Regions from separate parts of the Gibbsiella quercinecans genome, predicted to be linked through region 1. Evidence: predicted binding sites of a transcription regulator. Region 1 holds the regulator's gene; the other holds the start of a gene.

Region 1 (7,070 bases):
TGCGCGGCTTCCGCAATGCGCGTTTTCACCACTTGCGGATCTTCCAGCTCGCCGGTTTTGGTGGTGATCAGGCCCAACACCACCTGCTGTTTGCCCGGCTTGATAAAGCGCAGCGGCTCAAATCCACCTGAACGTTCGTTGTCATATTCCAGGAAGAAGGCATCGATGTTCACTTCGCCGAATAGGATCTCGGCAACCGGTTCATAACCGCCTTCAGAGATCCAGGTGGAGCGGAAATTGCCGCGGCACACATGCAGCCCCACGGTCAGATCTTCCGGTTTGCCTTCCAGCGCCTTGTTCAGCACATCGGCATAGGTGCGCGCCAGCTGCGCTGGATCTTCACCACGCTCCCGGATCTGGCGTTTCTGATCTTCAGAACACAAATAGGCCCACACCGTGTCGTCTAACTGCAGATAGCGGCAGCCGGCGTCGTAGAATGCCTTGATCACATCACGATAAGTTTGCGCCAGATCGGCAAAATACTGGCCGAGATCCGGGTAAACCTGGTGGTCGATCGATTGGCGGCCGCCGCGGAAATGCAGCACGCTTGGGCTTGGGATGGTCATCTTAGGCACCGCATCGCCGGCCACACTCTTCAGAAAACGGAAATCGTCCAGCATCGGGTGCGAGCTGAACCCCAGCTTGCCGGTCACCTTGATGCCGCGCGCCGCGGTCTGCACGCCATTAAACTGGATACCCTGCGTGGCCTGGTAGCCTTCCACGCCATCCAGCCCTTCCAGAAAATCAAAGTGCCACCACGCACGGCGGAACTCCCCGTCGGTCACGACCTTCAGGCCAATTTCCCGCTGCTTGGCAACAACGTAGCGGATCTGCTCGTCTTCAACGGCACGCAATTGCGCCGCGTCAATCTCGCCGCGCTGAAACTGCTGACGCGCCGTTTTCAACGGCGCAGGGCGCAACAGGCTGCCGACAACATCGGCATGGAATGCATGACTGGATTTGGACATGTCTGCTCCTGGTTAAATGCAGGCGGCACCCGCCGCCAGCCCAAATAGTTTACACGATGAATTATTACGCTGCGTTATTTTCAGACTTCTAGACGGCTAAATCTGTAGGAAAGCATCCTGTCATGCCGCATCAAAAGCAGCAATTGAGGAATTTTCATGTGTATTGAGAAAAATTCACGATCCCGATGCGCTCGGCGATAGCGAACCGCGGGCAAGTGGCTCCAGCCCCAATGCGGCACGCGTTTTACGCAGCGTATCCGGCGGCAGCGGCAGATAACCATCGTGGTTGATCAGGCTTTGCCCCTGGCTGGAGAGCACCCGATCGAGAAACGCTGCGGTCAGCGGTTCTAGCGGCTGGTTGGGCGCTTTGTTGATATAGATATACAGGTAGCGCGCCAACGGGTAGCTGCCGTTGCGCACGTTGTCTTCCGTTGGCGGGATATACTCATCACCGCGTTCAGCCAGCGGCAGCAGGCGCACGCCGCTGGCGCGAAAGCCAATGCTGGCGTAACCGATACTGTTGAGCGAACCGGCCACCGCCTGCACCACGGAAGCCGAACCCGGCAGCTCATTCACCCGCGCCATAAAATCACCGCCGCACAGGGCGCGTAACTTAAAGTAGCCGTAGGTGCCGGAAGCGGAATTGCGCCCAAACCGTTGAATGCTACGCTGCGCCCAGTCCCCGGTCATGCCCAGTTGCCCCCAACGCTGCAACGGGGGTTGCTCGCTACAGCGGCGGGTGGCGGAAAATAGCCGATCAAGCTGCGCCAGGTTGAGCCCGCGCAGCGGGTTATCCTGGTGCACCAGCACCACCAGCGCATCCACCGCCACCGGCACCGCCAGCGGCGCATAGCCATAGCGGTGCTCGAACGCCGAGACTTCCGCCGCCTTCATCGGGCGGCTCATCGGGCCAAGCTGCGCCGCCCCGGCCGCCAGCGCCGTAGGGGCGGTGGAGGATCCGGCGGCCTGAATCTGCAGGTTGACGTTCGGGTAGTGCTGGCTGAAATCCTGCCCCCACAGCACCATCAGGTTAGCCAGCGTATCGGAACCGACGCTGGACAGGTTGCCCGACAGCATACCGTCGGGTTGCGCCAACAGGCTGCGGCCAACCAACAACAGGCCAAGCAGCCCCCAGCGGGTAAATCGGATCATAGCGGGCCCATGCGTTAATGTTTCACCGCATTTTCTGATAAAGCCGCCGGCACAATCAACCGATTAGGCAGGGTGAAGATAAAACGGGTGCCGATACCGGGTTCGCTGAGCACTTCCAGCCGCGCATCGTGGTGGCTCAGGGCATGCTTGACGATCGCCAGCCCCAGCCCGCTGCCGCCGGTCTGGCGTGAACGGGCTTTGTCCACCCGGTAAAAGCGCTCGGTCAGGCGCGGGATATGCTCGGCGGCGATGCCGGGCCCATCGTCGCTCACCTGGAACTCGGCGCCGTGCGGGGTTTGCTGCCAGCTCACCTCGATATGGGTGCCCGGCGGCGTATGGTTGACCGCGTTATACACCAAGTTGGAAACGGCGCTGCGCAACTGATCTTCGTTGCCAAACACGCTCAACTGTTCATTCACCCGGAAGCTGATCTCATGGTTGCCGTGGCTTAGCGACTGTGCTTCACGCTGCAATACGCGCAGCAACAGCGGCATATCGACTTTCTCATGCATATCCACCAGCGGCGCCGCTTCAATACGCGACAGGGTCAACAGTTGTTTGACCAGGCCATCCATCCGCTTGGTCTGTTCCTGCATGGTGGCCAGCGCTTTGCCGCGCATCGAGCCGCCCGGCTCGGCGTCGCTCATCATTTCCAGATAGCCCTGCAGCACCGTTAGCGGCGTACGCAGCTCATGGCTGACGTTGGCGAAGAAGTTGCGCCGCGTGCCTTCCAACTGGCGCATCTGGGTGACGTCGCGCGCCACCATCAGCAGTTGCCCTTCGGCGTAGGGCATCACGCGGAACTCCACGTAATGCTCATTATTCAACTGCAACGTCAGTGGTTTACTGAATTCCTGCTGTTGCAGGTAGTGAGTGAACTCTGGGTAGCGCAGCAGGTTAAGGATGTGCTGGCCGCTATCTTCGGGCCAGCGAAAGCCCAGCAAATGCTGCGCCAGGCCGTTACACCAGAAGATATTGCCCTCTTCCGTGGTCATCACCAGTGCATCCGGCAGCGATTCGGCCCCGCTACGAAAGCGTTTGATCAGCAGCGCCAGTTCACGCCGGCGGCGGCGATTGCGCTGCTGCATTTGATACAGGCCATAAAACAGAGGCTCCCAGCTCCAGCGGCCGGGCGGCGGCGTCATACTGCGATCCACCCACAGCCAGTGGGAAAGTTTGAGTTGGTTAGAGTAGTTCCAGACCAGCGCCGCCAGTACGGCAATCAACAGTAGCCAGGGTAAATAGCCGACGATCAAACCCAACAGCAAGGCGGGAAGACAGAAAAGGGCCAGCTCCAGCGCCAGCCGCTTCCAGGATAGGTTTTCTAGCACGCTATGTTCTCCTGTGCGTTACCAATGAGTCTAGTAGCGCGTTGAGAACCGATAGCCAGTGCCGCGAACGGTTTGAACCATTTTGTCATGACCACTGCTCTCCAGCGCCTTACGCAGCCGGCGGATATGCACGTCAACGGTGCGGTCTTCTACATACACGTTAGTGCCCCAGACGTGATTAAGCAATTGTTCACGGCTATAAACACGCTCGGGATGAGTCATGAAAAAGTGTAGCAGCTTGAATTCGGTCGGGCCCATATCCAGAGCCAACTCATTAGCCATAACACGGTGCGATGAAGGATCCAGGCTCAGCCCTTGCATTTCGATCATATCATCTACCGCCATCGGGGAGATACGGCGCATGACCGCTTTGATGCGCGCCACCAGCTCTTTCGGTGAAAACGGCTTGGTGATGTAGTCATCAGCCCCCACCTCCAGGCCCCGCACCCGGTCTTCCTCTTCCCCGCGGGCGGTCAGCATCATCACAGGAATATCGCGGGTCAGCGCTTCGCGCTTCATATGTTTGATAAATTGGATACCGGAGCCGCCGGGCAACATCCAGTCAAGTAACACTAAATCAGGGAACGGCTCAGACAGGCGCGTCACGGCGCTGTCATAATCCTCGGCTTCCAACGGTTGGTAACCATTTTGCTCCAACACAAAGCACACCATCTCGCGGATCGGCGCTTCGTCTTCCACCACCAATATGCGTCTTGCCATCGTCAATCCTGCTAATGTGTTAACGTTCTGTGAGGCCGCGTGCCATCATTTTGCAGTTGCGCATAAACGCCACCGGCAGCCACGTAGCATAAATTCAGCCTTGTTTGCGGGCGCCATTATGCGTCAGTTTTATGACAGATTTATGAAACAAATCGCCATAGCAACCGCATTGCGGGGTCAGGATAAGCATAGCGATTATTACAATTTACACAGAAATATCATACTTCTGCCCTATTCCTCTTATAATCACCGCCAGGATGATATCGCCACGGGAGAGCCGCATGCGCCTGATTCACACGTCTGATTGGCACTTGGGCCAGTTTTTTTTCACCAAAACCCGCGCCGCGGAGCACCAGGCTTTTCTGCACTGGCTGATCGCCCAGGTGGAACAACAGCAGGTGGATGCGCTGATCGTCGCCGGCGATCTGTTCGACAGCGGCTCGCCCCCCAGCTATGCGCGCGAGCTGTACAACCTCTTCGTGGTCGAGCTGCAGCACACCGGCTGCCAGTTGGTGGTGTTGGGCGGCAATCATGATTCCGTGGCGACGCTTAATGAATCGCGCGAGCTACTTTCCTGCCTGAATACTACCGTGGTGGCCAGCGCACAGGCCGATCTGGAGCGACAGATCGTGGTACTGCACCAGCGGGACGGCCAGCCCGGCGCCGTGCTGTGCGCTATCCCCTTCCTGCGCCCGCGCGATCTGCTCACCAGCCAGGCGGGGGAATCCGGCGCGCAAAAACAGCTCGCCCTGCAAGATGCCATTACCCGCCACTACCAGGCGCTGTACCAGGCCGCCTGTGACCGCCGTACCGAGCTGGGCATCACGCTGCCGATCGTCGCCACCGGGCACCTGACCACCGTCGGCGTCACCACCTCCGACTCGGTGCGTGACATTTATATCGGCACGCTGGATGCCTTCCCGGCCCAGCACTTCCCGGCGGCGGATTATATCGCCCTGGGCCATATTCACCGGGCGCAAACGGTGGCCAAGAGCGAACACATCCGTTACAGCGGCTCGCCGATCCCACTCAGCTTTGACGAGCTTGGCACGGGTAAAAGCGTCTACCTGGTGGACTTCGCCGACGGCCAGTTGCAGCAGGTGACGCCGCTGGCGATCCCGTGCTTCCAGCCGATGCAGCTGATTAAAGGCGATTTGCAGCAGATCGAACAGCAGTTGCAACCGTTCGCCGATTACCAGGGGGAACTGCCGGTATGGCTGGATATTGAGGTGGCAACCCAGGATTACCTCAGCGATATTCAGCGGCGCATTCAGCAAATGACGGAAGCGCTGCCGGTGGAAGTGCTGCTGCTACGCCGCAGCAAGGAGCAGCGGCGGCTGGCGATCGCCCAGCAGGACAAAGAAACGCTGAACGAATTGAGCGTCGACGACGTCTTTGAACGGCGGCTGGCGCTGGAGCCGGAAATGGATGAACTGCGGCAACAACGTATCCGCCTGCTGTTTCAGCAGACGGTGGCCAACTTGGCGCAGCCCGATGAGGAGCCTTCCGCATGAAAATCCTGAGCCTGCGCTTAAAAAACCTAAACTCGCTGCAGGGCGAGTGGAAAATCGATTTTAGCGCCGAGCCATTCGCCAGCAATGGGCTGTTCGCCATCACCGGGCCGACCGGCGCCGGCAAAACCACGCTGCTGGACGCCATCTGCCTGGCGTTGTACCACCAGACGCCGCGTCTGCACGTCTCCCCCAGCCAAAACGAACTGATGACGCGCCACACCGCCGAATCGCTGGCCGAAGTGGAATTTGAAGTGAAAGGCATCGGCTACCGCGCCTTCTGGAGCCAGCGCCGCGCCAAAAACCAGGCGGAAGGCAACCTGCAGGCGCCGAAGGTTGAACTGGCGCTGCTGGAAGACGGCAAAATCATCGCCGACAAAGTGCGCGACAAGCTGGATTTGATCGCCACCATCACCGGGCTGGACTTCGGCCGCTTCACCAAATCCATGATGCTGTCGCAGGGGCAATTTGCCGCCTTTTTGAATGCCGACGCCAACGATCGCGCCGAACTGCTGGAAGAGCTGACCGGCACCGAAATTTACGGCCGGCTGTCCGAACAGGTGTTTGAGCAGCACAAGCAAGCACGCATCGATCTGGACGCCCTGCACCAGCGCGCCAGCGGTATTGAACTGCTGAACGACGAACAGCGCCTGGCGCTGGAAAAACAACGCGCCGAACTGGGCGAGCAAGAGGCCGCACTGAGCCAACAAACGCAGCGCCAGCAGTTGGCGTTGAACTGGCTACAGCAGTGGCGGCAGGCGCAACAGCAGCAGCAAACCGCCCAGGCCCGGCTGGCGGCCGTGCAGCAGGAACACCGCCAGGCCGAACCGCAATTGCAACGCCTGGCACGCAGCGCACCGGCGGAAAAACTGCGCCCCTTAATGGACCAACGCGCGCGCTGCAGCCAGGAGGCGGCGGCAATGCAGCAGCACATCGCACAGCTTACGCAGCAGCAGGAACAGCAGTTGGCACAGCTTGCACCGCTGCAACAGGCGCTGGAAAAAGCACGTGCCGAACAGCAAGCGCATGCCGCGCATCAGCAGCAGCAAGTCACGCTGATTGACGAACAAGTGGTGCCGCTCGACGGCCGCATTGCCCTGCTGCAGCAAACCCTGACGGAAACGCAGCAGGCCAGCGACGCTCAGGCGCAGCAGTGTAGCCAGCAGCAGCAACAGTTAACGCAGCTCAATGCGGAACGCACCCAATTGGCGGCGCAAGCCGAACAATACCAGGCCAAACAGACACAGCTCACGAACGCGCTGGCGCAGCAGCAGCAGCAACAGCAGGCGCTGGAGGCCGCCGCACCGCTGGCCACGCTGCGCCAGCATCAGGCCAGGTTGGCCGAGCAGCGCCCTGCCCGCCAGCGCTTATACACGCTCTCCTCCCTG
Region 2 (7,070 bases), 970 kb from region 1:
GCGATCGGCTGATCGCCGCGCTACAGGCCGGTTTACACGCTGGCGGCGAAGCCGGGCCGATCTACTCCGCCGGAATGAAAATCATCAGCAATCAGAGCTGGCCGTTGACCGATCTGCGCGTTGACTGGCATGAAGACGCCATCAATCAACTGGCTGGCCTGTGGCAACGCTGGCAGCCGCAGAGCGAAGATTACCTGGTGCGGGCGGTTAATCCGCTGGAGGCACCCAGCTACGGCGTGCCGGGTGATGAGTAACCCCAGCACCCGCGCCATTCTGGCCGATCTGATCGCCTTCGACACCGTCAGCCGCAACAGCAACCTGGCGCTGATCGACTACGTGCGCCGCTATCTGGCCGGCTATGGCATCAGCAGCCAGCTATTTCACGATGCCGGCGGTGACAAAGCCAACCTGCTGGCGGTGATTGGGCCACAGGATCGGCCGGGAATTATGCTCTCCGGCCACACCGACGTAGTGCCGGTGGATGGGCAACGCTGGCAAAGCGATCCTTTTGCCCTGACGGAGCGCGACGGCAAGCTGTACGGGCGCGGCACCGCCGATATGAAAAGCTGGCTGGCGGCGGTGCTGGCGCTGGTGCCGAGCCTGTGTGCCGCACCGCTGCGCCTGCCGGTGTGGCTGGCGTTCAGCTATGACGAAGAGGTGGGCTGCAAAGGGGTGCATAGCCTGCTTGCGGAGCTTGAGCACCTGCCGAGCCGGCCCGCTGCCTGTATCGTTGGCGAACCCACGTCGATGCGGCCCGTGCTTGGCCATAAAGGCAAAATCGCCGTGCGCTGCGAAGTGACCGGGTTTGCCTGCCATTCGGCCTATACGCCCGCCGGGGTTAACGCCATTGAGTACGCGGTGCGGATCATGCAGCAGTTGATGGCACTGGCGCAGACGCTGCATCAGCAGCAAAACCTGGCGTTCGATCCGCCGTTTTCTACCCTGCAAACCGGCGTGATTGCCGGCGGCAAGGCGCTGAACATCGTCCCGGCGCACTGCCAGTTTGATTTTGAAATCCGCACGCTGCCGGGCGTGGACGCCCAACGGCTGGTGGACGACATCACCCGTTGGGCGCAGCGCTGCCTGCTGCCGGAGATGCGAGCGGTAGCGCCAGAGAGCGACATTACCTTCACCACGCTCAGCCGTTATCCGGCGTTGGAAACCCAGCCTGCCGCCGCGCTCGATGCTATCCTGACCATGCTGCCCCCGCCCGCCACGCTGCAAACCGTCGCATTCGGCACCGAGGGTGGTCTGTTTCAACAGCATGGCGTGCCGACGCTGGTGTGCGGCCCCGGCGCGATGGATCAAGGCCATAAACCAGACGAATTCATCACCCTTGAGCAATTGCAGGCTTGCGATGCCTTTATGCTGCGCTTGTGCCGCTGGCTGCAGGCCGCGCCCGGCGGCTAAACGGCATCAGCCGTTCTCGGCGACCGCCCTCAACCAATCGCTGAAAGCCGCGATTTTCGGCCACCGGCGCTCCGACGGGGTGGCGATGTAGTAGCGCTGGGCGCACGGCATCGCCATGCCCGGAAACGGCGCCACCAGTTCGCCGCTGGCGAGCCATGCGCTGACCAGCCGCTGCCGCCCCATGGCGACGCCGCCGTGATTGATCGCGGCGATCACCGCCAGATCCGAACGATCAAACCCCATTCCCGGCTGGGCGCTATCCAGCGCCATGCCGAAATGCGCCGCCCAGGCGTGCCATTCACCGCTGCCCGAATCATCGCTCCACGCCTGGCGATCGTGCAGCAACGCGGCACCGGCCAGCTTTTCCGGCCGGCCAGTCAGGCCAAAGCGCCGGGCATAGTCGGGGCTGCAAACCGGCAAGATGGATTCCGCCATCAGCGGCACACAGGCCAGATTTTCCGGCGGTTGGTCGTCAAAGTAGATGGCCAGATCGACCCCGGCGCCGCTAAAGTTTACCCGCTCGTTGCCGGTCAGAATATTCAGGCTGATGGCCGGATAACGGCGGGCGAAATCGGCCAGCCTGGGCACCAGCCAGCACTGGGCAATCGACGGACGGCAATAGACGGTCAGTAAACCGGAAAGCGCCTGGCTTTTAATGTCGAGAATTTCCTGGTTGATGTTATCGAGCGAGGCCCTCAGGCGCCAGAACACCCGTTCGCCTTCCAATGTCAAAGCGATGCGGCGGTGAAAGCGCTGGAACAACCGAAAGCCCAGCGCCGCCTCCAGTTGGTTGATACGGTGGCTGACCGCACTGGGGGTAATGGCCAGCTCATCGGCGGCCTGCGCAAACGAGCCCAGGCGCGCGGCCGCCTCAAAGGTGTGCAGTCGTGAAAGCTGGTGGCTGGTCAGCGGCGTTTTCGGCGGCAATAAACGGTGCGGTGCGTTGGTCATGATTCCCTGCTCCAGGCGGCTCTACAATGCGGCGCGCCCCGGCGGGCAGCAACCGCCCGGGGCAAGTGATTTTATATCACCAGCGGGCGAAAAAATCCCCACGGCGCTGAGCACCCTGATATCGCAGGTACGGATCGGTAGCAAAGGCGCAACGGGCTATATACCTAACAATCTGAAAGGAATGATAAAAAACGTAAGGCTTTTATTCCTCCGGAAAAAAGAAAGCACCGACGATACGATCGTTCGGTGCTCTATATACCCCTTAAGTATCCGTTCAGCTACAAGCCACATAAGCTTTAAGTGAACGGCATTCTTCCAAATGGGTTTTTATACCATTGCCGATTACGGCTGCAGCAAGCCCTTCGCCTCTAACAAGATAAACTCGTTGTCATCCGCCACGTTGGGCAGGCGGCTGGAGGAGAACGGGAAGTTGTTGTCATTGCCAACGATGATATGGCTGCCGTCCACCACGTCGACGTTCTCAATGGTAAAGAACGGGAAGGTGAACACGCCGTTGTTCAGCGGCTTACGCGCCACGGCGTTAGGGTCTTTAATCTTGAGCAGATCGATATAGGCCTGTTTGTCCACCGGCTTGCCGACGTTGGCATCGGAAAACGCGATGCGGTACACGCGCTTGAATTTCGCCACGTCGCTAAAGCAGTTGGCGGTCGCCGCGCCGTTGGCGCAGGCTTTATCTTCGGTGCCTTCGCCGTTATCACGCTCAATCACCAACCCGTGCGTAGCGTCAATCATGTTGAAGTCGCCAATCGCGTTCTGGTTGTCTTCCAGCACATACCGCCAGCTGCGGCCGGTCCACTGCTGCTGCTTGACGTCAAATTCCAGCACGCGCAGGTAGCGCTTGCCGTCAACGTTTTCAAACTGCTCGCCATCCCACAGTGCGCCTTCCAACAGCGGATACAGCTTGCTGCCATCCGGCGAGGCGGCCATGCCTTCAAAGCCTTTGGAGCGTGACACCTGGAAGTTCAGCTTGCTATTCGGCGTACCCGGCAGGGTCAGCGTCGGGTTGTCGGGGGATTTCACGATCTTGCCGTCGACCAGGGTGTCGAATACCGCCAGTATCTTGCCGTCAAGATCGGCCTTGATCAGATACGGGCCGAACTCATCGCCGATCCACAGCGCGCCACCGGCAAACTGGAAGCTTTCCGGATCAAAATCACTGCCGGTCAGATAGCGTTTTTCCGTGCTCTCGTTGACGATATGGAACGGCACTTTTTTATCCGGATCGTGCAGGAACACGGTCTTCAGCGGCGTGACGTTGCCGGCCTTGAAATCGATGTTGTAATGGTTGAGATACAGCATGGCATCCGGCGAGTTGGCCTTGCTGCCGAAGCCGTTGTCGGTCAGCACCCAGTAAGTGCCATCCGGCATGTGTTTGATGCCGGAATGGCCTTGCAGCGGCTGGCCGTTAATCGGCAACCCGATGCCGGTTAAGCGATCGGCGGATTTCCCCGGCACGCTGCCCAGTTCCGTCACCCGTTGGCCGCTGGTGTACTTGCCGCTCTGCTGCAGATCCACCGGCGCATCGGCGGGCGTGGCCACAGTGGATTTCACCGGCAGCAGGGCATGCCCGGCCAGCTCGGCGGAAACTTCTTGCTGTGCCCACAGCGGCTGGCTGCACATCATGCAGGCGGCCAACAGCGCCAGGCGTGTTTTTGTTATATGCATATTTCAGGCTCCCTGATTTTTATCTGTACACAAAGGTAAAAGCAACGCCACTATAGGGAGCCGTAATGACAGAAATATGATTTATACACGTCATCCTTCAAGTTGCAGGTGTGTTGGCTTTATGACTCGGCCCATCCCTGAACCGCTGTTCAGTACCCCACTTCGCCAAACCGCGCCCGATACTCCCTGGGCGTGGTGCCGTAGCCCTTTTTGAACACCGAATAGAAATATTGCAACGACGGATAGCCGCACATCTGCGAAATCTCGTTAATCGCCAGCGAGGTGGCCGTCAACAGGTTGCGGGCGCGCTCAAGTTTTTCCTGATAGATCATGTTGTGGATGGTCTGGCCCGTTTCGTCTTTGAAGCGCTTTTCCAGATTGGAACGCGACATGCCCACCGCATCCAGCACCTGTTCCACCTTGATGCCTTTGCAAGCGTGGTAGCGAATGTAGTGCATCGCCTGAATCACCGCCGGATCGCGCAGTGAACGGAAATCGGTGGAGCGGCGTTCAATCACCTTCACCGGCGGCACCAGAATGCGCTGCAGCGGCGGCCGTTGCCCATTGAGCAACTGGTGCAGCAGTTTGGCGGCGCGGTAGCCCATCTGGCGCGATCCCTGCGCCACCGAAGAGAGCGCCACCCGCGACAGGTAGCGCGTCAGCTCTTCGTTATCGATGCCGATCACGCACAGTTTTTCCGGCACCGCAATGTCCAGGTGCTCGCACACCTGCAACAGATGGCGCGCGCGGGCATCGGTCACGGCGATAATGCCGGTTTGCTGCGGCAGCGTTTGCACCCAGTCAGCCAGGCGGTTCTGGGCGTACTGCCAGTTTTCCGGCGCGGTGGCCATACCCTGGTACACCACCCCCTGATATTGCTCGGCCGCCACCCGTTGGCGGAAGGCATGCTCGCGCTCCTGCGCCCAGCGCTTGCCGCCCTCAATCGGCAAACCGTAAAAGGCAAAGCGGTTCAGCCCCTTTTCCTTCAGGTGCATAAAGGCCGCTTCGACCAGCGCGGCGTTATCGGTGGCGATATAATGCACCGGCGGGTAATCCTCGGGGCAGTGATAAGAGCCGCCAACGCCGACGATCGGCACATTCACGTTTGCCAACAGGCGTTCAATTTCGCGATCGTCGTAATCGGCGATCACCCCATCCCCCAACCACTCCCTGATGTTATCGATACGGCAACGAAAATCCTCTTCGATAAAAATGTCCCAGTCACACTGCGATGCCTGCAAATACTCGCCGACGCCTTCCACAACCTGGCGGTCATACACTTTGTTGGCGTTGAACAGTAACGTGATGCGGTAGCGCTTCTCGAACATGGTGTACACTCCTGGAAAACACGCGGGCAAAGCCCGCGAGAGCCGGCAGTGAGTAGCCATTTATAAAGATATCAAGGCGCGAACCGTGCAGTTTGGCCGGCCCCAATTAAACGGCGAGCAACGCAGAAGCGCGGCCCAATAGCCGCCAGCGGCTCTCACGCACGATGGCGGGACACAGCCCGGCTCTCTGGATAGCACACGCCGGCCAGAGAGCTGGAATAATTGCGCGATAACTGTGAGCCAGCGCGCTTTTTACACCCGCCGTTTGGTTGCGGAATCCATCCACACCGCCAGTAGCAAGATGCTGCCTTTCACGATGTACTGCCAGAAAGTGGGGACATCCAGCATGCTCATGCCGTTGTCGAGCGACGCCATAATAAACGCCCCCATCACCGCCCCCGCCACGCTGCCGATGCCGCCGGCCAGGCTGGTGCCGCCGATCACGCAGGCGGCGATGGCGTCCAGTTCGGCAATGTTGCCGGCGGAAGGCGAACCGGCGCCCAGGCGCGAGCTGAGGATCAGCCCGGCAATCGCCACCATCAGGCCGTTGATGGCGAATACCGCCAGCTTGGTGCGCTCAACGTTTACCCCCGACAGGCGCGCGGCGTCGATATTGCCGCCGATGGCGTAAATCCGCCGGCCAAAGGCGGTACGGGTGGCCATGAACATCCCGGCCAGCATCAGGGCGGTGAGGATCAGCACCGGCGTCGGCACGCCGCGGTAGTCGTTCAGCAGATAAACGGCACCCAGCACAATCACCGCCAGGATGCTCTGCCGGGCCACATCGCCACGCGCCGCGACCACCGGCAGGCCAAGCTGCGCGCGCCGGCTGCGCTGCCGCCACTGCCAGGCCACAAACACCATCAGGCCGATCGCGCCGATGCCAAAGCCCACGCCGCCCGGCAGATAGCTCTGGCCGATCTGCGACATCGCGCTGCTGATCGGCGACACCGTGGTGCCATTGGTGATGCCGATCAGGATGCCGCGGAACGCCAGCATCCCGGCCAGGGTGACGATAAACGAGGGCACCTTGCGATAGGCGACCCACCAGCCGTTCCATGCCCCCAGCAGCAGCCCCGCCACCAGCGTCACCACGATGGTCAACGGCAGCGGCCATCCAAACCAGACGTCGAAGATCGCCGCCGCGCCCCCCAACAACCCCATCATCGATCCCACCGACAGATCGATCTCCGCCGAAATAATCACGAACACCATGCCCACCGCCAGGATGCCGGTGATCGCCGTCTGGCGCAGCAGGTTGGAAATATTGCGCGCGCTCAGGTAGGCGCCGTCGGTGGTAAAGGTAAAGAACAGCATAATGACGACGATCGCCGCCAACATCACGAACACCTGCAGGTTAATCGGGCTGCGTTTAAGCAGCGGTTGCTTCTCTGCCGCTGCCGACAGGCTTGCTTCAGACTCTGTGCTTTTCAACATGTGTTTCACTCCGCAAAGCCGCTTCCATCACCTGCTCCTGTGTGAGGCCGCGGTTAGTCAGGGAAGCCTTAATCTGCCCCTGGTGCATCACCAACACTCTATCGCTTAGCCCCAGCACTTCCGGCAGTTCGGAAGACACGACGATCACCGCGATACCTTGCTGCACCAATTGATTGATTAGCTTGTAGATTTCTTGTTTCGCACCGATATCGATGCCGCGCGTCGGCTCATCCAGAATCAGGATTTTCGGGTTCAGCA

What was found. Region 1 encodes PhoB, which activates phosphate uptake and scavenging genes when phosphate is short. Its sites were predicted from a motif close to CTGTCATAAAACTGNCNNAT; they were not measured.
Region 2: ACN28Q_RS11240 (esterase-like activity of phytase family protein) is a predicted target of PhoB. The motif match lies at 4,156-4,175, and genes of this name have one in related genera.

What each region holds. Positions count from the first base shown of each region.
Region 1 is NZ_CP014136.1:1,456,732-1,463,801, forward strand. It holds gene ACN28Q_RS06745 (cobalamin-independent methionine synthase II family protein) at 1-968, opposite strand, end outside; gene ACN28Q_RS06750 (PstS family phosphate ABC transporter substrate-binding protein) at 1,143-2,120, opposite strand; gene phoR (phosphate regulon sensor histidine kinase PhoR) at 2,135-3,451, opposite strand; gene phoB (phosphate response regulator transcription factor PhoB) at 3,482-4,171, opposite strand; gene sbcD (exonuclease subunit SbcD) at 4,453-5,685, shown strand; gene sbcC (exonuclease subunit SbcC) at 5,682-7,070, shown strand, end outside.
Region 2 is NZ_CP014136.1:2,428,848-2,435,917, forward strand. It holds gene ACN28Q_RS11225 (DUF1028 domain-containing protein) at 1-254, shown strand, start outside; gene argE (acetylornithine deacetylase) at 247-1,410, shown strand; gene dsdC (DNA-binding transcriptional regulator DsdC) at 1,417-2,361, opposite strand; gene ACN28Q_RS11240 (esterase-like activity of phytase family protein) at 2,704-4,047, opposite strand; gene xylR (D-xylose utilization transcriptional activator XylR) at 4,197-5,375, opposite strand; gene xylH (xylose ABC transporter permease XylH) at 5,628-6,812, opposite strand; gene ACN28Q_RS11255 (xylose ABC transporter ATP-binding protein) at 6,790-7,070, opposite strand, start outside.